DNA from 4 places in the Kitasatospora sp. NPDC041988 genome. Region 3 is predicted to be linked to each of the others. Evidence: riboswitches for the same ligand, from Rfam matches in the RefSeq annotation. Region 3 holds a riboswitch; each other region holds the start of a gene.
The links. Region 3 has a riboswitch for cobalamin ahead of ACZ6NC_RS14305 (cobalamin biosynthesis protein). Riboswitches for the same ligand answer to the same signal wherever they lie in the genome.
Positions count from the first base shown of each region.

Region 1: another riboswitch for cobalamin. It lies ahead of ACZ6NC_RS02975 (prenyltransferase/squalene oxidase repeat-containing protein); the one in region 3 lies ahead of ACZ6NC_RS14305 (cobalamin biosynthesis protein).
Region 2: another riboswitch for cobalamin. It lies ahead of metE (5-methyltetrahydropteroyltriglutamate--homocysteine S-methyltransferase); the one in region 3 lies ahead of ACZ6NC_RS14305 (cobalamin biosynthesis protein).
Region 4: another riboswitch for cobalamin. It lies ahead of nicT (Nickel transporter NicT); the one in region 3 lies ahead of ACZ6NC_RS14305 (cobalamin biosynthesis protein).

Region 1 is NZ_JBVJCO010000002.1:4,870-10,115, reverse strand. It holds gene ACZ6NC_RS02985 (glycosyltransferase family 4 protein) at 1-580, opposite strand, end outside; gene ACZ6NC_RS02980 (TetR family transcriptional regulator) at 872-1,534, shown strand; cobalamin riboswitch at 1,698-1,818, shown strand; gene ACZ6NC_RS02975 (prenyltransferase/squalene oxidase repeat-containing protein) at 1,906-3,189, shown strand; gene ACZ6NC_RS02970 (SCO2322 family protein) at 3,588-4,277, shown strand; gene ACZ6NC_RS02965 (CbiQ family ECF transporter T component) at 4,544-5,246, shown strand, end outside.
Region 2 is NZ_JBVJCO010000065.1:16,580-21,825, reverse strand. It holds gene ACZ6NC_RS38830 (ArsR/SmtB family transcription factor) at 1-314, opposite strand, end outside; gene ACZ6NC_RS38825 (ArsI/CadI family heavy metal resistance metalloenzyme) at 402-911, shown strand; gene ACZ6NC_RS38820 (CopD family protein) at 1,166-2,335, opposite strand; cobalamin riboswitch at 2,549-2,770, shown strand; gene metE (5-methyltetrahydropteroyltriglutamate--homocysteine S-methyltransferase) at 2,934-5,246, shown strand, end outside.
Region 3 is NZ_JBVJCO010000011.1:158,075-163,320, forward strand. It holds gene ACZ6NC_RS14300 (cobyric acid synthase) at 1-1,455, opposite strand, end outside; gene ACZ6NC_RS14305 (cobalamin biosynthesis protein) at 1,452-2,417, opposite strand; cobalamin riboswitch at 2,511-2,671, opposite strand; gene ACZ6NC_RS14310 (transcriptional regulator) at 2,896-3,606, shown strand; gene ACZ6NC_RS14315 (alpha/beta hydrolase family protein) at 3,769-4,881, shown strand.
Region 4 is NZ_JBVJCO010000010.1:47,047-52,292, forward strand. It holds gene ACZ6NC_RS12700 (helix-turn-helix domain-containing protein) at 1-381, opposite strand, end outside; gene ACZ6NC_RS12705 (EamA family transporter) at 521-1,387, shown strand; gene nicT (Nickel transporter NicT) at 1,421-2,572, opposite strand; cobalamin riboswitch at 2,606-2,796, opposite strand; partial or broken gene ACZ6NC_RS12715 (ArsR/SmtB family transcription factor) at 2,879-3,220, shown strand; gene ACZ6NC_RS12720 (SRPBCC family protein) at 3,365-3,844, opposite strand; gene ACZ6NC_RS12725 (RNA polymerase sigma factor) at 3,841-4,359, opposite strand; gene ACZ6NC_RS12730 (DUF3995 domain-containing protein) at 4,498-4,950, shown strand; gene ACZ6NC_RS12735 (Fpg/Nei family DNA glycosylase) at 5,032-5,246, opposite strand, start outside.

The DNA of each region.
Region 1 (5,246 bases), on a different contig from region 3:
TGTGCTCCAGCCGGGCGGCCACCCGGCGCTGCATCCGGGTGAAGGCGTACCAGCGGCGCAGCGACAGCCGCCTGAGCCGGGTGGGGGCCGCGTCCAGCTCCAGCTGCCGGTCCACCGTGATCGGGTGATGGATCGTGGTGACCAGCGGGAACCCGTGCCGCCCCAGGCCGAGCAGGCCGTAGCCGAGCGTCTGGTTGTCGTGCACCACGTCGTAGCGGCCCTTGTGCAGGGCGAGGTACCGGCGGGCGCGCAGCGAGAAGGTCAGCGGCTCGGGGAAGCCGCCGGTGCGCATCGTGGCGACCTCCAGCACGTCCACCGGGCCGCGGTACTCGGCGAGGTCCGGGGTGCGGAACGGGTCGTCGGCGCGGTAGAGGTCCAGGCTGGGCAACTCGACCAGCCGGACCGAGCCGGGGCCCTCGACCTCGTCCAGTACGGGGTACGGCTGGGCGCCGATCACGTCCACGTGGTGGCCCAGCCGGGCCAGTTCACGGGAAAGGTGCCGTACGTAGACGCCCTGGCCGCCGCAGAACGGGTCGCCGCGGTACGACAGCAGGGCAATCCGCAGCGGTTGCGCGGTCATCCTCGGCCCCCATCTCTGCTGCTAGGTGTGCTGCCGGTCGGTAAAGTAGATCAGGTTTCAGTGTGGTGTGGAGTTCGCCACTGACCATGTGAACAATGAGAGACCTTGAAGATACCGGCCCGTAGCTTCTCGTCAGGAGCCAGGGCTGGTGATTCACGCCACGCCGGATCACCCGCCCGACCTGCCGGACCTGCTCCACCGGACCGGCAGGACGGACCTGCTCCGGAACCGTTCCGGACCTGCTCCGGCACTTCAGGAGCACCCCGCCAGTCTCGCGCACCGGGAGCACCCTTGCCGTCGCCCGCCGCACCACACCCTGCGCCGCCCGCCGCGGCGCACCCCGCGCCGCGCTCCGCACCGCAGCCCGCGCCGCACCCCGACGGCCCGCCGCTGACCGCCCGGCAGGCCGAACGGCGGCGGCGGATCCTGCGCTCCGCGACCGCGCTGGCGGCCCGCGGCGGGTACGACGCGGTGCAGATGCGGGAGGTCGCGGAGGGCGCGCAGGTGGCGCTCGGCACCCTCTACCGGTACTTCCCGTCGAAGGTACATCTGCTGGTCGCGGTCATGCTGGAGCAGTTGCAGAGCCTTCAGGAGCACGTCCGGCGGCACCCTCCGGCCGAGCTCGAACCGGCCCCGCGGGTCGCCGAGACACTCACCCGCGCGTTCCACGCGCTCCAGCGCGAACCACTGCTGGCGGAGGCGATGGTCCGGGCGCTCTCCTTCGCGGACCGCTCGGTCAGTACCGAGGTGGACCTCGTGAGCACCGCCACCGGCCAGCTCATCCTGGACGCGATCGGCCAGTCGGGGCCGCCCACCGACAGCCAGCGCGCCGCCGTCCGGGTGATCGAGCACACCTGGCACTCGGCCCTGGTGTCCTGGCTCTCCGGCCGCTCCTCGATCGCCGAGGTCCGCGCCGACCTGCACACCGCCGCCCGGCTGCTCACCCTGCCCTGACGTCGGCCTGCCGCCGGCCCGTCGCCGCCTCGCCGCTGCCGGTGCCGGCGCTCGCCGGTGCTCGCCGGGCCCTGTGGCGGCGCCTCGCCGGCCAAGTGGAACCTGTTCTCGCCCGGGCCGGTTCGGCAGCCCCCGTGCGGCGGCTAAAGTCGACCCGCAGGACAACTCCATCCCGCTTCTCCTCCGGGGAAAGCCGGTGCGAATCCGGCACTGACCCCGCAACCGTGAGCCCGGCGCTGGACGGCCGGGCGAGTCGGAATGCCCGGGGAGAGGCGAGCGGCCACACCGGGCACACCCGCACCCGGCACCGTCGAGGTCTACGGAACGGCCCACCCGGGCCACCACCGCTCACCGAAAGGCTCACCTCCACCATGCTCACCGCCGCCCGCCTGGGCGCCGCCGCCCTGTCCGCCGCGCTGCTCACCGGCGGCGCCGCCGCTCCGGCCCTCGCCGACAGCCCCTCGCCCAGCGCCGCCGCCGTCCCCGAAGGCCTCTACGGCAAGGGCGACCCGACGTTCGACGGGGTGTGGCGGCAGTCGCTCGCCCTCACCGCGCTGGCCGGCGCCAAGGTGACGCCCGCCGACTCCGCCGTCTCCTGGCTCACCGGCCAGCAGTGTGCGGACGGCGGCTGGCCGTCGTTCCGCGCGGACACCGCGGCCGCCTGCGCCGCCGCGACCGAGGACAGCAACGCGACCGCCGTCGCCGTCCAGGCGCTGGTCGCGCTCGGCGGGCACCAGGACGCCGTCGACAAGGGCGTCCAGTGGCTCAAGGCCAACCAGAACGCGGACGGCAGCTGGGCCTACAATCCCGGCAGCCCCGGCGACGCCGACTCCACCGGCCTCGCCGTCAACGCCCTGCTCGCCGCCAAGGTGGACCCGGCCGGCGTCGCCAAGGCCGGAAAGAACGCCTTCGACGGGCTGGCGCTCTTCCAGCTCGGCTGCGCCGCCCCCGCCGACCAGCGCGGCGCCTTCGCCTACCAGCCCAAGCCGGACGGCGCGCTCGAACCGAACGCCCTCGCCACCGGCCAGGCCTCGCTGGCCGCGGTCGGCGGAAAGCTGCCGGTCACCAACACCAACCGGACCGACGCCGCGCCCAAGGCGCTCACGTGCGCGGACGGCTCCACCGGCACGGGCGGCTCCGCGCCGACAGCCGTGCCGCGCGCCGACTCCGGCGAGGCCACGGGCGCCTACCTCACCGCACAGCTCGCGGCCGGCGGGCAGCACCTCACCCTGACCACCCCCGGCGCCGCCCCGACCCCCGACTACACCGCCACCGCCTGGGCCGCGCTCGGCCTGATCCAGGGCGGCCACCCGCAGCAGGCCACCGGCGCGGTGGACTGGCTGGCCAAGGAGGGCACCGCCTGGACCAAGGGCGGCACCGACGCCTCCGCCACCGCCACCCTGCTACTCGTCGCCCAGGCCGCCCAGCGCGACCCGGCCTCGTTCGGCGGCGACCTCGTCGCGCAGCTGACCGCCCTCGGCCCGGCGCCCAAGGCGACCGCCCCGGCCTCGGCCTCGGCTGCCGCCTCCGCGCCGGCGAAGGAGAAGAAGGACGGCGGCATCGGCCAGTGGTGGCCGATCGGCATCGGCCTGCTCATCGGCATCGGCGGCGGCGTGCTCCTGAGCATCCAGCGCAAGCGCGGCCCGAAGCTGTGACCAGCCCCGCCACCCCGACCGGCTCCGGCCCGGCCGGGCCGACTCCCGGGGCAGGCGCCGCGAGCTCGTGTTCCGGTGCGGAGCGGCGGGTTGCGGAGCGGCGAGTCCGTGATCGGCGGGTCGCGGATCACGAGGTCGCGGATCACGGGGTCACGGATCGCCAGGTCACTGATCACGAGGTCACGGATCGCCAGGTCACTGATCGCCAGGTCACGGATCGCCAGGTCGTGGACGCGCCGGTGGCGACCGGCCGGCCGACTGTCACCGGCAGGCCCGCGCCCACCACCCCGCTGCCGCCCGCCGGCCTGCCTGGCCGGCTCCCGGCAACGCTCGCCCCGACACCGGCCGCCCCGGCAACGCTCGCCCCCGCACCCGCGGCTCCCAGTCGCTGTCGGCGGGTGGCGCCCGCGCTCGTCCGGTTCGTCGCCGGGGTGGTGGCCGGGGTGCTGATCCTGTTGGTCCTCGGGGCCGCGCCGGCGCAGGCCGCCGGGTACCGGTACTGGTCGTTCTGGAAGTGGTCCGACGGCGCATGGGCCTACCAGCAGCAGGGGCCCGCCGTGTACGTGCCACCGGACGGCGGCGTGGACGGGTGGCGCTTCGCCGTCAGCCCCGACGGCGGCCGGGACGCCGCCCGCCCCGGCACCGCCCCGGACTTCGCCACCGTCTGCGGCAGCACGCCCGCGCAGCAGGGGCGTAAGCGCGTAGGTGTCGTCCTGGACTTCGGCACCGCCGCCGACGCCGCCGGCGAGACCCCGCCCGGGCCCCGCACCGCCTGCGCCGTCGTGCCCGGCAACGCCAGCTCGGCCGAGGTGCTGGCCACCGTCGCCCCGCCGCTGCGGTACGACACCAACGGGCTGCTCTGCGCCATCGCCGGCTATCCGAAGGCCGGCTGCGCCGACCAGCTCGGCGGAGCCGGCCGGCCCAACGATCAGCCCTCCGACCGTTCCTCCGCCGACGCCGCTGCCACCACCGCGCGCAACGACGGCTCGCCCGGCACCAGCGGCCCGGACCTCGGCGTGATCGCCGGCGCCGTGCTCGTCGCCGTCCTGGCCGCGGGCACCGTCTGGCAAGCGCGCCGCCGCCGCTGAACAGGCACCCGAATATGTTGACCGGTCCACATATATCGACCGGTCTATATATATCGACCGGTCTACTTATGACGACCGGTCTACAGAAAGGGCTCCCGCCCGACCAGCCGGAGTAGGAAGTCGGCCCATCCGACTTCCTACTCCAGGGCCACCCCGAGTCAGCCCCGAGTCAGCTCCAGGCCCACCCCCGCACCCCACCCGCACAACAGCCCGCCCCCGCCAGCCCCGCCCCACCCCCGCCCTCCCCGACCTGGACCTCCTCCCCCGTGACCACACCCCGCGCCGCCGGCCCGCCCCGCACCCCCCGCGCCACCCGCCGCCCGCCCGTCGGCCCCCGCCAGCTGCACCCCGGGGCCTGGTGGCTGTGGGCGCTCGGCCTGGGCGCGGCGGCCACGCGCACCACCAACCCGCTCCTCCTGCTGCTCCTCGTCGCCGTGGCCGGCTACGTGGTGGCCGCCAGGCGCGGCGATGCGCCGTGGTCGCGTTCGTACGGCGCGTTCCTCCGGCTCGGGCTGCTGGTGCTGGGCATCCGCCTGGTGTTCGCCGTGCTGCTCGGTTCGCCGGTCCCCGGGACGCATGTGCTCTTCACCCTCCCCGAGGTGCCGCTGCCCGCCTGGGCGCAGGGCGTGCGGATCGGCGGCCGGGTCACCGTCGAGGGCCTGCTCGCCGCGCTCTACGACGGGCTGCGGCTGGCCACCCTGCTGATCTGCGTCGGCGCCGCCAACGCTCTCGCCAGCCCGGCCCGTCTGCTGCGCGCGCTGCCCGGCGCGCTCTACGAGGCGGGTGTGGCCGTCGTGGTGGCGATGACCTTCGCACCGAACCTGGTCGCCGATGTCCAACGGCTGCGCGCCGCCCGTCGGCTGCGCGGGCGTGCCGACCGGGGCATCGCCGCCGTGCTGAGCGTCGGGCTTCCCGTCCTGGAGGGCGCGTTGGAGCGTTCGGTGGCGCTCGCCGCCGCCATGGACACCC
Region 2 (5,246 bases), on a different contig from region 3:
GGCAGCACCCAGTAGTAGACCCAGGTTCCGCGGCGTTCGGAGCCGACCAGTCCGGCCTCCCGCAGGACCTTGAGGTGGTGGGAGATCGTCGGCTGGGACACGTCGAACGGGCCGGTCAGGTCGCAGACGCAGGCCTCGCCGCCCTCGTGGGAGGCGATCAGTGACAGCAGCCGCAGTCGGACCGGGTCCGACAGGGCCTTGAACATCTTCGCCAGGTCGACGGCGGCCTCTTCGCCCAGGGGCTCGCGGACCATCGGCGAGCAGCATGCGGCCGCGTCGTCCTGGTCGAGCACCGGCAGTTCCAGATTCGACATGCGTCTATGTTGACAGCCATCTAATCCGGTGGCAAGGTCGGCCATATCGACAGCCGTCGATACAAGACCGGATCGGGGAGAACCGCCATGTCCCGCGTTCAGCTCGCCCTGCGCGTCGCCGACCTCGAAGGCTCCATCGCCTTCTACTCCAAGCTGTTCGGCACCGAGCCGGCCAAGCGCCGCCCCGGCTACGCGAACTTCGCCGTCACCGAGCCCCCGCTCAAGCTCGTCCTCATCGAGGGCGAGGCCGGCGAGGACACCCGCCTGGACCACCTCGGCGTCGAGGTCGCCTCCACCGAGCAGGTCACCGCCGCCGCCGGCCGCCTCAAGGAGGCCGGCCTGGCCACCTTCGAGGAGAACGACACCTCCTGCTGCTACGCCCTCCAGGACAAGGTCTGGGTCACCGGCCCCGGTGAGGAGCCCTGGGAGGTCTACGTCGTCAAGTCCGACGCCGACACCCTCGGCAGGAGCGCTGCCGCCGCGCCGGACGCCTGCTGCGGCACCACCGCCTGCTGCACTCCCGACGAGCAGGCGGTCGATCCCCAGCGGACGCCGGTCGAGGCGAAGAGCGCTGCCGGATGCGCCTGCGCCGGCTGAGCGGCGACAGGGGGCGACGGCGCCTTCGCCGCCACTGCTCCCCGCCGGCCCGGGGCGGCCGACAGGAAGGATCGCCACCGGGATTCGGGGCGGTCCGGAGGTCGCTGCGGTAGCCCCGGCCGAGTGGCGTCCGGCACCGGAGGGCGGCGAGCGTGCGCGGCGCCGGGCGGGTGGGCGTACGGCAAGGCCGCCCCTGCCAAGGATCGGCGCGGGGCGGCCTTCTGCGGTCGGTGGTCGGGATTCGGCGTACCGGCTCAGGCGGCGTCCGCTGCCGGGCGGCGGGACAGGGCGTCGGAGGCCTTGGCCGTGGCGTAGAGCGAGACGGCCAGCGCGATGACGAGGGCGGCCCCGGCGGCGAAGATGCTGCCGGAGGAGACGGCCTTGGCACTGCCGGACTCGGTACGGGCCGAGCCGGCGAGGAAGGGCATGACCACGAGGACGGCGACGCCGAGGGCGACCTCGCCCCAGACGACCTTCGGGAAGTGCCGCAGGGTCAGGTGGAGGAGGGAGGAGCTGTCGTCGGCGCGGCGGGCCTGGGCGATGCGGGGCATCAGCCGGAACTGGTTGAAGGCGCCCGCGGCGACGAGGCCGGCGACCAGGAGGATCTTGACCAGCAGGGCGATGCCGTAGCCGGTGGTCCAGAGCTGGGAGATCGCACCGACGTGCTTCCAGCTGAGCCAGAGGCCGGAGATGGTGACGGCGCCGACGCAGATCATGGCGACGAGGCTGAACCGGCGCCACATGTCGGCCCAGAGAAGGCCGGCGCCGTCGCCGAGGCGGCCGCGGGTGCCGGCGAGCGCGACCAGGAGGGCGAGGCCGCCGAGCCAGACGACGCCGGAGATGATGTGGGTCTGGTCGAAGACGAGGTCGAGCCAGCGGTCGAGGTCGGCGGGCTTGGTGGCGGGGACGGCCGCGATCAGGGTGACGGCGAGGGAGAGCGGCAGCGCGGTGAGGGCGATGGCGTCCGTGTGGCGGCGGCTGGCCGGTATGAAGAGGGCGATCAGGGCTGCGGCCGCGACGGCCAGGACAGCGTTCTGGACCAGGTAGACGGTGCCCTGGGCGATCCAGGCGCCCTTGGCGGCCGGGGCGTGGAGGTAGTCCCAGATCCGGTCCGGGGCGAGGGCGTCGCCGAACGGCATGCCCTTGCCGGCGCGGGCGAGACGGGCGGCGAGCTGGAAGTAACCGGCGATCAGCAGCACCACCCCTGCCCAGGCGAGGTAGGTCGCCGATCTTCTTCGCAGGACCTCGGCGTCCTGGCCGCTGGTTTCCGCGGCGCGCAGCGCGGGGCGCACGGTGGTCGCGTACGTGATGGTGGCGCCGATGGCTCCGCTGAGGCCGATGAAGTAGCCGGCCTTGGTGAGGAGCCGCCAGGGCTGGGGCATGGTGTATCCGGCCGTGGTCGCGGCCAGCAGGGCGTGATGCATGAGGTGAGGCTAGCCTAAATAAGGGCGCCCTTAGTCGCCTGGGGGGTGCTGCTTGTTCAATCGTCATCATCCTGTGAGCTACCGGTCGGTCGACTCCTCGTGGCGCGCCCTGTCACTGCTTCGCCTCGTTCGGAGCCCGAAGCCCCGGCCGGTGCCGTCTCGGAATGTGGACGACTTGAGCCAATCCCTGTCCGCCGGCTGCCGGACTCCCTCTAAGCTGGCCGGGCAGCTGGTTCGCCCTGCCCGCCAGGCAGGCGCGTCGCAAGAGGGAACCCGGTGGGAATCCGGGACTGCCCCGCAGCGGTGAGTGGGAACGAACGCCGTCATACGCACTGGGCCCGGCCGGGTCTGGGAAGCGACGGCCAGTAGGTGTCCGCCCTTTCGGGGGCGGCCGTGCCCGCGAGTCCGAAGACCTGCCCGTTGCCCGCACGCGACCGATCGCGCGCGGCCATCCCGGTGACCTCGTGGGCGGGTCGGCGTACATACCAGGCGGGTTGGGCGCTCTTCGTGCGCTCGTGGCCCCGCCCGGTTCGTCACCCTTCGCGCCTGCGTCCCGTCATCGGGGACCACAGGAGACAGGCTCGCGAAGGAGAGTCCCTTGACAGCGAATTCCGCAGCCGCGGCAACCCGGGCCACCGCCCACGGCTACCCCCGGCAGGGCCGGAACCGGGAGCTCAAGAAGGCGATCGAGGGCTACTGGAAGGGTGCGGTCGCGGCCGGCGCCCTCCTGGCCACCGCCGCCGACCTGCGCCGGGAGAACTGGCGCCGGCTCGCCGACGCCGGCATCCGGGAAGTCCCCACCGGCGACTTCTCGCTCTACGACCACGTGCTGGACGCCACCGTCGCCGTCGGTGCGATTCCCGCCCGCCACCGGGCGGCCGTCGACGCCGACGCGCTGGACGGCTACTTCGCCATGGCGCGCGGCACCCAGGACGTCGCGCCGCTGGAGATGACCAAGTGGTTCGACACCAACTACCACTACCTGGTGCCCGAACTCGGCCCCGGCACCGTCTTCACCCCGAACCCGGCCAAGCAGGTGGCCGAGTTGCGCGAGGCCGTCGCGCTCGGCCACGACGCCCGGCCGGTGCTGGTCGGCCCCGTCACCTACCTGCTGCTCGCCAAGCCGGCCCCCGGGGTGGCCGAGGACTTCCAGCCGCTCACCCTGCTCGACCGGCTGCTGCCCGTCTACGCCGCACTCCTCGCCGACCTGCGCGCCGCCGGCGCCGAGTGGGTGCAGCTGGACGAACCCGCGCTCGTCCAGGACCGCACCCCGGCCGAGCTGAACGTCGCCGCCCGCGCCTACCGCGACCTCGGCGCCCTCACCGACCGGCCCAAGCTGCTCGTCGCGAGCTACTTCGACCGCCTCGGCGAGGCGCTGCCCGTGCTCGCCAAGGCGCCGGTCGACGGCCTCGCACTGGACTTCACCGGTTCGGCCGCGGCCAACCTCGACGCCCTCGCCGCCGTCGGCGGACTCCCCGGCAAGCGCCTGGTCGCCGGCGTGGTCGACGGCCGCAACATCTGGATCAACGACCTGCAGAAGTCGCTGACCACCCTGGCGACCCTGCTCGGCCTCGCCGACCGGGTCGACGTCGCACCGTCCTGCTCCCTGCTGCACGTCCCGCTGGACGCCGCCGACGAGCGCGACCTGGACCCGCAGATCGCCCGCTGGCTCGCGTTCGCCCGTCAGAAGGCCGGCGAGACCGCCCTGCTCGCCCGCGGCCTGCGCGAGGGCACCGACGCGATCGCCGCCGAACTCGCCGCCAACCGGGCCGACCTCGCCTCCCGGGCCGGCTCGCCGATCACCCGCGACCCGGCCGTCCGCGCCCGTACCGCCGCCGTCACCGAGGCCGACGGCCGCCGGGCCCAGGCCTACCCCGAGCGCGCCGAGGCCCAGCGCACCCGACTCGGCCTGCCGCTGCTGCCGACCACCACCATCGGCTCCTTCCCGCAGACCGCCGAACTGCGCGTCGCCCGCGCCGACCTCACCGCCGGCCGCATCGACGAGGGCGCCTACCGGGAGCGCATCGAGGCCGAGGTGCGCGAGGTGATCGCGTTCCAGGAGAAGGCCGGGCTGGACGTGCTCGTCCACGGCGAGCCCGAACGCAACGACATGGTCCAGTACTTCGCCGAGCAGCTCACCGGCTACCTGGCCACCCGGCACGGCTGGGTGCAGTCGTACGGCACCCGGTACGTGCGCCCGCCGGTGCTGGCCGGCGACATCTCGCGCCCGCACCCGATGACCGTCGACTGGTTCCGCTACGCCCAGGACCTGACGGACCGTCCGGTCAAGGGGATGCTGACGGGCCCGGTCACCATGCTTGCCTGGTCCTTCGTCCGCGACGACCAGCCGCTCGCCGAGACCGCCTTCCAGGTCGCCCTCGCCCTGCGCGACGAGGTCACCGATCTGGAGGCCGCCGGTGCCACCGTCGTCCAGGTCGACGAACCGGCCCTGCGCGAGACCCTGCCGCTGCGGGCCGGCGACCGCCCGGCCTACCTGGACTGGGCCACCGCCGCCTTCCGGCTCGCCACCTCCGGGGTACGCGCCGACACCCAGATCCACACTCACATGTGCTACGCCGAGTTCGGTGCGATCATGACCGCGATCGACGAGCTCGACGCCGACGTCATCTCGCTGGAGGCGGCCCGCTCGCACATGCAGGTCGCCGGTGAGCTGGCCGGCGCCGGCTACCCGCGCGAGGTCGGCCCGGGCGTGTGGGACATCCACTCGCCGCGGGTGCCGGGCACCGACGAGGCCGTCGAGCTGCTGCGAGCCGGGCTCGCGGCGATCCCGGCCGAGCGGCTCTGGGTCAACCCCGACTGCGGCCTGAAGACCCGCGGCTGGACCGAGACCCGTGCCTCCCTGGAGAGCCTGGTGGGCGCCGCCCGCCGCCTGCGGGGCGAACTGGCCGGC
Region 3 (5,246 bases):
CGCGTCGGTGTCCGCGTGCTCCTCGATCAGGTCGCCCAGCCGGTCGAGCCGGGCCTCGCGCGCCTCGGCGAACGAGACGTCCGGCGCGGGCACGAACGCCCGGCCCGACAACCCGGCCACCTCGCGCAGCAGTTCGCGCCGGAATCCGTCGTTCTCCAGCGCACCGTGCCAGGTCGTGCCCCAGACCGCCCCTACCCGGCAGCCGTCCAGGCTCTGCCCCTGGTCATCAGAGAAGAACGCCTCCCCGCCCTCGACGGACACCACCCCGTGGTGGATCTCGTACCCCTCGACCCGCTGCCCGTACGCCTCGCCGACCGGCTGGCCGAGCACCTTCTCGGCACCGAAGCGGACGTGCGTGGGCAGCAGCCCGAGGCCGTCGACGGCGCCGGCCTTGGACTCGACCTCGTCCACGATGGTGCGCGCCAGCATCTGGTAGCCGCCGCAGACCCCGAGGACCGGCAGTCCGGCCGCCGCCCGCGCCCTGATCGCCTGCTCCAGGCCGCGCTCGCGCAGCCAGGCCAGGTCGGCGACGGTGGCACGGGTGCCGGGCAGGACGACCAGGTCGGCGTCGGCCAGCTCCTCGGGCCGGGTGGCCCAGCGGACCAGGACGCCCGGCTCCTGGGCCAGCGCGTCCAGGTCCGTGAAGTTGGAGAGCCGGGGGAAGCGCACCACGGCCACCCGCAGCACGTCCGCGCCGAGCGGCCCGCGCCCGGCGGTCCGGTCGACCACGGTCGACAGGTCGAGCGAGTCCTCGGCGTCCAGCCAGAGGTCCGGCAGCATCGGCAGGGTGCCCAGCACGGGGCGGCCGGTCAGCTCGCGCAGCATCTCCAGGCCGGGCGCGAGCAGCCGCGCGTCGCCCCGGAACTTGTTGACGAACCAGCCGGCCACGTGCCGCTGGTCCTGTGCCGAGAGCAGCGCCAGCGTCCCGTACATCGCGGCGAACACCCCGCCGCGGTCGATGTCGCCGACGACCACGACCGGCAGCCCGGCGGCGGTGGCCAGGCCCATGTTGGCGATGTCGCGGTCCCGCAGGTTGATCTCGGCGGGAGAGCCGGCGCCCTCGCAGACCACCACGTCGTAGCGGCGGCGCAGGTCGGCCAGGCACTCCAGGGCGCGCTCCAGCAGGACGGGCTTGCGTTCGCGGTAGTCCAGCGCGCCCACCTCGGCCACCGGGCGGCCGAGCAGCACCACCTGGCTGCGGCCGTCCGCGCCCGGTTTGAGCAGCACCGGGTTCATCGCCGCCTCGGGCTCCACCTTGGCCGCCTGGGCCTGCATCGCCTGGGCGCGGCCGATCTCGGCGCCGTCGGCGGTGACGAAGGAGTTCAGCGACATGTTCTGCGCCTTGAACGGCGCGACGGCGACACCCTGCCGGGCCAGCCAGCGGCAGATACCCGCGGTGACCACGCTCTTGCCCGCGTCCGAGGTCGTTCCGGCGACCAGCAGCGCGTTGCTCATGCGTTCCCCCTCCTTCTCGTGAAAGCCCGGATCACCAGGTGCCCGGCCACGGTCGTACCCAGTGCCAGCGCGCCCACCCGGCGGGAGAGCCGGCAGGCGCGTTCGATGTCGTCCACCGTCACCGGCCGCAGCTCCGCGCCCAGCACCGGCCGGTGCTCGACGCGCGAGCCGTAGTTCAGGGTCCCGCCGAGCCGGACGCCGACCGCTCCGGCGAAGGCCGACTCGGCCTGGCCCGCGTTGGGGCTCGGATGCGCGGAGCCGTCCCGGCGCCAGACCCGCCAGGCGGTCCGGGGCTCGGGCGCGGCGGCCACCGTCAGCAGGGCGGTCAGCCGGGCGCCCGGCCAGCCCGCCACGTCGTCCAGCCGCGCCGAGGCCCAGCCGAACCGGGCGTGCCGCGGCGAACGGTGGCCGACCATCGCGTCCAGGGTGTTGACGGCCCGGAACGCCAGCAGCCCGGGCGTGCCCGCGACCGTGCCCCAGACCAGCGCGTTCACCACGGCGTCTGCGGTGTTCTCGGCGACCGACTCGACCACCGCGCGGGCGATCTGCTGTTCGTCCAGCGCGCTCGGGTCGCGCCCGCACAGGTGCGGCAGCCGCGCGCGGGCCGCCGTCAGGTCGCCGGCGTTCAGTGAGCGGGCGATGGTCCGGGCCTCGCGGGTCAGCGAGGTGCCGCCGAGCACCGTCCAGGTCGCGGCGGCGGCCAGCGCGGCCCGGCCCAGCGGCCGGCGGCCGAGGACGCGCTCGGCGGCCACCGCGCCGGCGGCGACGGTGCCCACGCAGAGCGCGGTGTAGGCGGTGCCGGCGGCCCGGTGGTCGCGCCAGAGCCGCTTCTCCAGCCGGCCGGCCGCGCTGCCGAAGACGGCCACCGGGTGGCCGCGGCGCGGGTCGGCGAACCGGGCGTCGGCGAGATACCCCGCGGCGGCACCCAGCGCGAAGGCGGCGGCGCGGGTCAGCGGGCGCACGGCGGACAGCAGAGGGCTCGGAGGGGCGGGGCAGCCTGCATGGCGTGCGTGTCCTCACTCAGGGTCCGCGCCCTGGATCGACGTACCGGGGGCGAGAGTCTCCTGGCTTCCGGGTCGAACGCACTCCCGGGCCTTCCAGCGGCTTCTGACGGCCCGCCGTGGCATCGTCCGGACGTGCTCCCCGGTGACAGTGGCGGGACCGCGCCGGACTCTCACCGGCTTCCTCTGCATGCCTCCGTATTGGCTGAAGGATCCCATCACGCGGCCGAACCGCGAGTCAACCAAGGTCACGGAGGGTTTGGTCACACGGTCTTCATGTTTCCCGCCCCGTTTCCGTCCCCGTCGCTACCTCTGATCGTCACCCCCCGCAGGGGCATGACAGCCTGTGCGATCGTCCAGCGGCCTGTAGAGCCCTACAGTCGCGCTTCGTGTGTTCGGCGGCTGGGGCAGTCCAACCACCGACCCCTACCGTCGGGCCATGCGACGAAGACAGCCACCCGCCGTGCCCCCGGTGCCCTTCTCGCCCGCGGCCGCCCGCGCGCATCGCGCCGGCCTGGGCCTGACCCCCGAGCGGGTGGCCGAGGGCATGGCCGCGCACGGCGTGCGGCTGCTGCCCGCCCATGTGCTCGGCTGGGAGAGCGGCGAGCTGCGCCCCACCGAGGAGGAGTTCATCGCGCTGGCCCGCGCCCTCTGGTGCCCGCCGGCCCAGCTGATGGGCGTCCGCCCGGCCGGGCTGAGGGACTTCCGGGTCGCCCGCGAGCTCAACCAGGAGAACGCGGCCCGCAGGATCGGCATGGCCCTGCACCACTACCAGCGGGCCGAGGCCACCGGCCGCTGGGACGGTGACCAGGAGCAGACGTACGCGCTCGCCCAGGTGCTCGGCCTGACCCTGCGCGAGCTGGTCGCGGTGACGGGCCGTCGGGACGAGCTCGACCAGCGGCTGCGGCAGTGTGTGGACGGCCGCTGGCAGGCGCACGTCCGGGCGATCGGCCGGATCGTGCCGGTCGACGAGAGCGAGCTCGCCGCCGTGCTGACGGCGCTGCAGAACGAGAACCAGGTCTCCTCCCACTGGGGCGCCGGCAGCTGGGGCTCCCCGGCCCCGGCGGCGCGGAGCACGCAGCCGGAGCGGCCGCTCGGCGAGCGGTTCTGGGAGCTGCTCGGGCGGCTGGAGACCGAGATCCCGGCCTGAGCGTCTTCCCGGCACGCGCCCCGGAGCGAGCCCGGCATGACCCGGACGGCCGTGTCCGGTGGCCGGCCGCCGCCCCCGCGAGTGGACTGGTGGGCACACTGCCCAGTCCGCGACACTGGTGGGCACACTGCCCAGTCCGCGACCAACAGAGCGGGGAGCGATATGCGTTGGGGAACCGCGGCCGCCGTGGCGGCCGCCGTCGTCGGTACCGGGGCCGCCGTGCTGGTCATCGGCCGACGGGCCTCCGAGCGGATGGTCCGCCCGGCGGGCCGGGAGCGGGCCGCCGGCCCCGTCCTGGTCCAGGCCCTCGCCGCCGGACGCGCCACCTTCACCCGCAGCCCGGAGAGCGCCCGCCCCGGCCGCTGGGCCGTGGAGTGGGGCGACGGCGGGCACGCCGTGGTCGACGAGATCCTGCACAGCGACGAGCAGGGTGTCACCCGGCGGCTGGCCCGCGCGGACCGCGGCACCCTGACACCCGGCACCGCCGTCCGCTTCACCCCCCGCGTCCACCTCGGCGACCCGACCAGCGCCCTCGGCCTGCCGTACTCCGAGACCTCCGCGGCGGGCGAGCTGGGGGCCCTGCCCGCCTGGTACCTCGACGGCAAGCGCGGTACCTGGGTCGTGCTGATCCACGGCGCCGGCGCCGACCGGCAGCAGACCCTCCCGGTGCTTCCGCTGCTGGACCGGCTCGGCCTGCCCGTCCTGGCCGTCACCTACCGCGGGGACGCGGGCGCCCCCGCGTCCCCGGACGGCCTCGGCCACTTCGGCGAGACCGAGTGGCGGGACGTCGAGGCGGCCGTGCGGCTCGCCCTGGACAGCGGCGCCGGCCGGATCCTCCTCTACGGCTGGTCGCTCGGCGCCACCATCGCCCTGCAGACCGCCGCCCGGTCCGCCTGGGCGTCCTCGGTCAGCGGCCTGATCCTGGACTCGCCCGTCCTCGACCTGCCCGCCACCGCCCGCCGGGGCGCCGCCCGAGCCGGCTTCCGCGGCGCCGCCGCCGGACTCGGCGTCCTCGCGGCGGAGGGCCGCACCGGCGTCGACCTGGCCGACTTCGCCCGGATCGCGGACGGTACCGACCTGCGGGTGCCCACCCTCGTCCTGCACGGCCCCGACGACCCGGTGGCGCCCTGGCAGGCCGCTGCCCGGCTCGCCGATCACCGCTCCGACGTGGTCAGCCTCCTGGCCTTCCCGGGCGGCGACCACGCGGCCCTCTGGAACGCCGACCCGGCCCGCTACGAGGAGCACCTCCGCCGCTGGCTCACGCCGCTCCTCTGACCCCGGTCCTGCCCCCGCTCCCACCCCCGGTGGCACCCCCGGCGGCCGAGCCGTGCCACCGGGGGTGCCGTGCCGCCTTCACCTGCCGTCTCCGTGGCCTCCTCGCCCCCTCCTCTTCCTCCTCCCACCCCTCACCCTGCTGTCCTGACGTGCCCACGCCACACAGATCCGGCCAGGCGGTTTGGCCTCTGTTGCCCGATCTTGTGGACCCCCTGTGCCCGCCTCCCGGCGCCCGTGAAGAACCGGATGTGACAGATGGCCGGTACAAGGGGAAGACTGCACGACGTGACGTCTCGGAACCCGCGCGACCGTGATGCCCCGCTCCCGCCGACGATCGGTTCCGGTGCGACGGTTACCCGTCTCCC
Region 4 (5,246 bases), on a different contig from region 3:
CGGCTCCGAGCCGTAGCCTTCGCCCGGCTCCAGTCGCCAGGCCCACAGCTCCAGCGGCCCGGGCGCCTCGACACCGTTGAGCAGCGTGCCGGTACCACCGGACGGCCCGGTCCAGAGCGGGACGGCCTGGTCGCCGGGGACGATCCGGACGCCCGCGCCCTCGTCGTAGTCGAGCAGCCGGGCGATCGAGACGCCGAGCGCGTCGGCGAGCCGGACCACGGTGGCCACGCTCGGATTGGTGCGGTCCTGCTCGATCTGGACGATCATGCCCCGGCTGACGCCGGAGCGGGCAGCGAGCGCGTCGAGGGTGTGGCCGCGCTCGGCGCGCACGCGCTTGAGGTTCCGGGCGAGGGCCTGGGAGACGAGGTCGGGGTCCGGCACGCGGTCAGTCCAGTTCAATATATTGATTCGAATAGTTCACTTGAGTGGACTACGCTGCCCACTCGGCAACGAGTCCATTCGACTGTACTGCGGGGTGCATTGTGCTGTCCTACGTTCCGCCGGCCCTCCCGGCCGCCTCATGAGCGCCCTGCTCGCCCTCTCCGCCAGCCTGCTCTGGGGCCTGGCCGACTTCGGCGGCGGCGCGCTGACCCGCCGGCTGCCCGCGCTGGCCGTGGTGGTCGCCTCCCAGCTGACCGCCACCGTGCTGCTGCTCGCCGCCGTCCTGGCCACCGGCGGCTGGACGGACGCCTCCCCCGCCCTCTGGTACGCCGTCGCCGCCGGGGTGATCGGCCCGTTCGCCATGCTCGCCTTCTACCGGGCGCTCGCGCTCGGCCCGATGGGCGTGGTCTCGCCGCTCGCCACCATCGGCGTCGCCGTACCGGTCGGCGTCGGACTCGCATTGGGCGAGCGCCCCGGGCTCGGCCAGGCCGCCGGGATCGCGGTCGCCGTGGTCGGCGTCGTGCTGGCCGGCGGGCCGGAGCGCGGCGGACCGGCGGCCGCCCGGCGGGTGCTGGCTCTCACCCTTGGCGCCGCCTTCGGCTTCGGCGCGGTGATGGCCCTGATCGCGCACGCCTCCACCGGTGGCGGACTGCTGCTGGTGCTCTGCGTCCAGCGGCTCTGCAACGTCGCCGTCGGCGGCGGCGCGCTGCTGCTCAGCCTGCACCGCGACGGAGGCGAAGGCGGAGGCGGCAGCCGGCTCCTGCCCGGCCTGCGGGCGAGGCTCCCCGCGCTCACCGCGGTCGGCGTGGCCGACGTCGCCGCCAACGGCACGTACGCGCTGGCCTCGCACAGCGGCTCGGCCGCGGCGGCCGCCGTGCTGGCCTCGCTCTACCCGGTGGTCACCGCGCTGATGGCCCGCGGGGTGCTGAAGGAGCGGCTGCGCCCGGTGCAGGTGGTCGGTGCCGGGCTCGCCGTGGCCGGGACGCTGCTGCTCGCGGCGGCCTGACGGGCCGGCTGCTTCGCCGGCTGCTTTCGCCGACTACTTCACCGACTCCGACGCGGCGTCCTCCGGAGCAGCCGCCTTCACCGCCTGAGGGCTCCAGCGCTGCTCGACCCCCGCGAGCCGCCAGTAGGCGATCGCCGCCGCCCAGACCACCACGAACAGCCCGACGATCGCGTAGCCGACGTTGTCCAGCGAGATGTCCGCGATCCAGCCGCTGACCGGGTCGGTGAGGTCCAGCTTCTCGTGCAGCACCCCGACCAGCTCGATGGTGCCGATGATGAACGCCACCGCGATCGACAGTCCAGTGATGGTCAGGTTGTAGTACACCTTGCGTACCGGGTTGGAGAACGCCCATTGGTACGCGAAGTTCATGAACGTCCCGTCCAGCGTGTCGAACAGGCTCATCCCGGCCGCGAACAGCAGCGGCAGGCAGACGATCGCGTACCAGGGCAGCCCGGAGGCCGCGCCGGAGCCGGCCATCACCATCAGGGTCACCTCGGTCGCGGTGTCGAAGCCGAGGCCGAGCACCATGCCGACCGGGAACATCTGGCCGGGCCGGGTGATCGAGCGGGTCGCCCGGTTCAGCACCCGGGCCAGGAAGCCGCGCGAGTTGAGGTGCTCCTCCAGCTCCGCCTCGTCGAACTGCCCGGCCCGCATCGAGCGGAACACCTTCAGGATGCCGAACAGGGCGGCCAGGTTGAGCGCGCCGATCAGGTAGAGGAAGGCACCGGAGGCGGAGGTGCCGACCACGCCGAGCCACTGGTGGGTGACCGACTCGTCGTCCATCAGCGTGTTGGCCAGCTGCGCGCCGCCCGCCACCAGGGCGGCCATGATGACCACCATCGACGAGTGGCCGAGGGCGAACCAGAAGCCCACCGAGACCGGGCGCTTGCCGTCCGCCATCAGCTTGCGGGTGGTGTTGTCGATCACCGCGATGTGGTCGGCGTCGAAGGCGTGCCGCATCCCGAGGGTGTACGCGGTGATACCCAGGCCCACCCCGAAGACCTGGGTGCCGACCTCGTACTTCTCGGGGGCGACCAGGAATATGAGCGTCCCGAACGCCACCACGTGCATGGCCAGGATCACCCCGATCAGCCCGGCCGTGCGGACGGTGTCCTCCCGCCTCCAGCGGAAAGTGGGCAGGACGGACGGCGCCGCCGGAGCAGCGGCGGTTTCGGGCACGGTCATCTGCGGATCACGCTCCAGCACCTCGTGGAAAGTCGTTCGTGAGATGCCGTGGCCGGTCTCCTGGCTGACGGGGCTTCCGTACCCGCCTTCCCAGGCGCGCGAGGCGCCCAGTGGCGTCGTGGGTACGGACGACTCCCCCGATCACAGTGGCGAGGGCCGCTCCGGACTTGAACCCTGAGGGTCCGTCACCGGTCTTCCCGAGCACCACGGCGGGCAACACCGTAGGGGGCCGCGCAGCACCGTTGCAAGGCTGCGCACCTGCGCAGGTGTCCAGGATCACAGGCCGGGGCCTGCAAGAATGTCCGCATGCATCTCGTACCGGCCGACCGCGCGGGTCAGCGCACCATCGACGGGCACCGGGTCTGCGAGGCCATCGCCGCCATCGGCGACACCGGGCACGTCCGGTCCTGGGCCGAGCGGTTCTCACTGCTCGCCGACCCGGGGCGGCTCTCCCTGCTGCTCGCCCTGCACCGCGCCGGGCCGCTCGCCGTCAGCGACCTCGCGGTCGCCACCGGCATGCGCGACCCCGCCGTCTCCCAGGCGCTGCGGCTGCTCCGCACAGCCGGCGTGGTCACCGGGGACAAGGAGGGACGCGTGGTGCGCTACCGGCTCGTGGACGACGCCATGCGCCCCCTGCTGGACGAATGCGCCGCCGCCGAGCACCACGAGCCGGCGCCCGACACCGCCGGCGGCTCCGCGACGGACCACCACGAGCCCACCGCTGCGGCCGGCTGACTCACCTGCCGGCCCGACGGGGGCCCTGAGCCGGCATCATCCGTTCCGCGGCCGGTGTCACCCCTGCCGCACCAGCCGCTCGAAACGGCGCAGCGAGCGCCGGGCCAGCGGGTCGGTGGCGGGCCGCAGGGCCCGGGTGACCAGGCCGGCGGCGGGGAGGCGGAAGGCGCCGAGGAAGGCGAACCGGGTGCCGTCCGGCTCGGGGCGCGCCGCCATGCCGCCGAGCAGGAAGCGGCTGCGCATCAGGCACCAGCCGGGTGTCAGCTCGACGTCGAAGCGGGCCCGCAGCCGGCTGTGTCCCACCACCAGGGCCTCGGCGCGGCCGTCCGCCGGGCCCGCGGTGAGGCGGACGGTGCGGAGATCCGGCAGCCAGCGCGGCAGCCCGTCCTCCAGGTCCGCCGCGACGGCCCAGACCTGGTCGAACGGCGCGTCGATCACCGTCTCGCGGACGTCGGCGCCCGGGGTGACGGCGGCGATGACGTGCAGTCGGCGCACCGGGTCGAAGGCCGCCACCGGCCAGGGGGTCTGCGCGCTCACTGCTGCCACGCCCTTCGGAAGCTGAGTCGGGCCCGGGAGAGCCGGGACTTCACGGTGCCGGCCGCCACGCCCAGCAGGTCGGCGGTGGCCCGCTCGTCCAGGCCCTCCAGGTCGCGCAGCACCAGGACGGCCCGGTGCTCGGGGCTGAGCCGGGCGAGGACGTCCTCGATGTCGGTGGCCAGCTGCGGATCACCGGGGCGGGGCAGTTCGGAGAGGTCGGCCGGGACGCAGCGGGCGACCCGCTTCACATGCCGGACGGCCTCCCGGACGGCGATCGAGCGGACCCAGCCGAACAGCGCGGCCGGGTCCTGGAGCTGGCCCAGCTTGCGGAAGACGGCGATCAGCGCCTCCTGGGTCGCGTCGGGGCCGTCGTCCAGGGCGATCGGGCCGCAGAGCCGGCGGACGTAGGGCGTGACCAGCTCCAGCAGCTCGCTCACCGCCAGTTGGTCGCCGCGCTGGGCGGCGCGGACCAGGGCGGCGGGGTCGCTGGCGGTTCGGGTGTCGGGACCATCCACATCCGCATCAGAGGCGGCGGGAGGCCCGGACGTTCCCTCTCCCGGGCGACTTTCCGGTGTGACGCTCGCCACGGGAACGTCCGGCGGGCGGGGCCGCTCCTGCGGGTGACACACCGTCGCATCCCCTGGGGGACCACCATGAACCGCCGCCGTACCGCCGCCCTCGCCGTCGCCGCCGTGCTCGCCGCCGACGGCCTGCTGCACGTCTACTGGGCCACCGGCAGCACCTGGCCGGCGGCCGACACGGCGTCGCTCTCCCAGGCCGTGCTCAACGCCGACGTGCCGTTCACCCCGCCGGTCCTGGTCCCGCTCGCCGCGGCGCTGTTCACGGGGGCGGCCCTGGTCCTCGCCCGGGGCGGGGTACTGGACGGCCTGGCCGGCCGGCTGCCCGCGGTGGCGCTGCGCTGGGGCCCTCGCGCGGTGGCCGGCGGGATGCTCGCCCGCGGGCTGGCCGGGCTGGTCTGGGCGGCCGGGATCGGGGCCGACACCGGCTCGGTCTTCTACCCGCTCAACCTGGCGCTCTACACGCCGCTCTGCCTGGCCGGCGCGGCCGCCGCCTGGTCGGTCGCCCGCGGGCGGACGGACGGCTGACGGCTCCTGACCGGACCGGGTCGGGCGGCCGGGGACGGCTCAGGCCCGGCCGGCTCGGCCGGCTCGGCCGGCTCGGCGGCCTCAGGCCTGCTGGCAGGTCGGGCACCAGAAGAGGTTCCGGGCGGCGTGTTCCTCGGTCCGGACGTCGGTGCCGCAGACCAGGCAGGGCATCGCGGCCCGGCGGTACACGTAGACCTCGCCGCCGTGGTCGTCCACCCGGGGCGGACGGCCCATCGCCTCGGGGGTGTGCTCGGGGCGGACGGTGTCGATCCGGCCCGCGCCGACGCCCTCGTGCA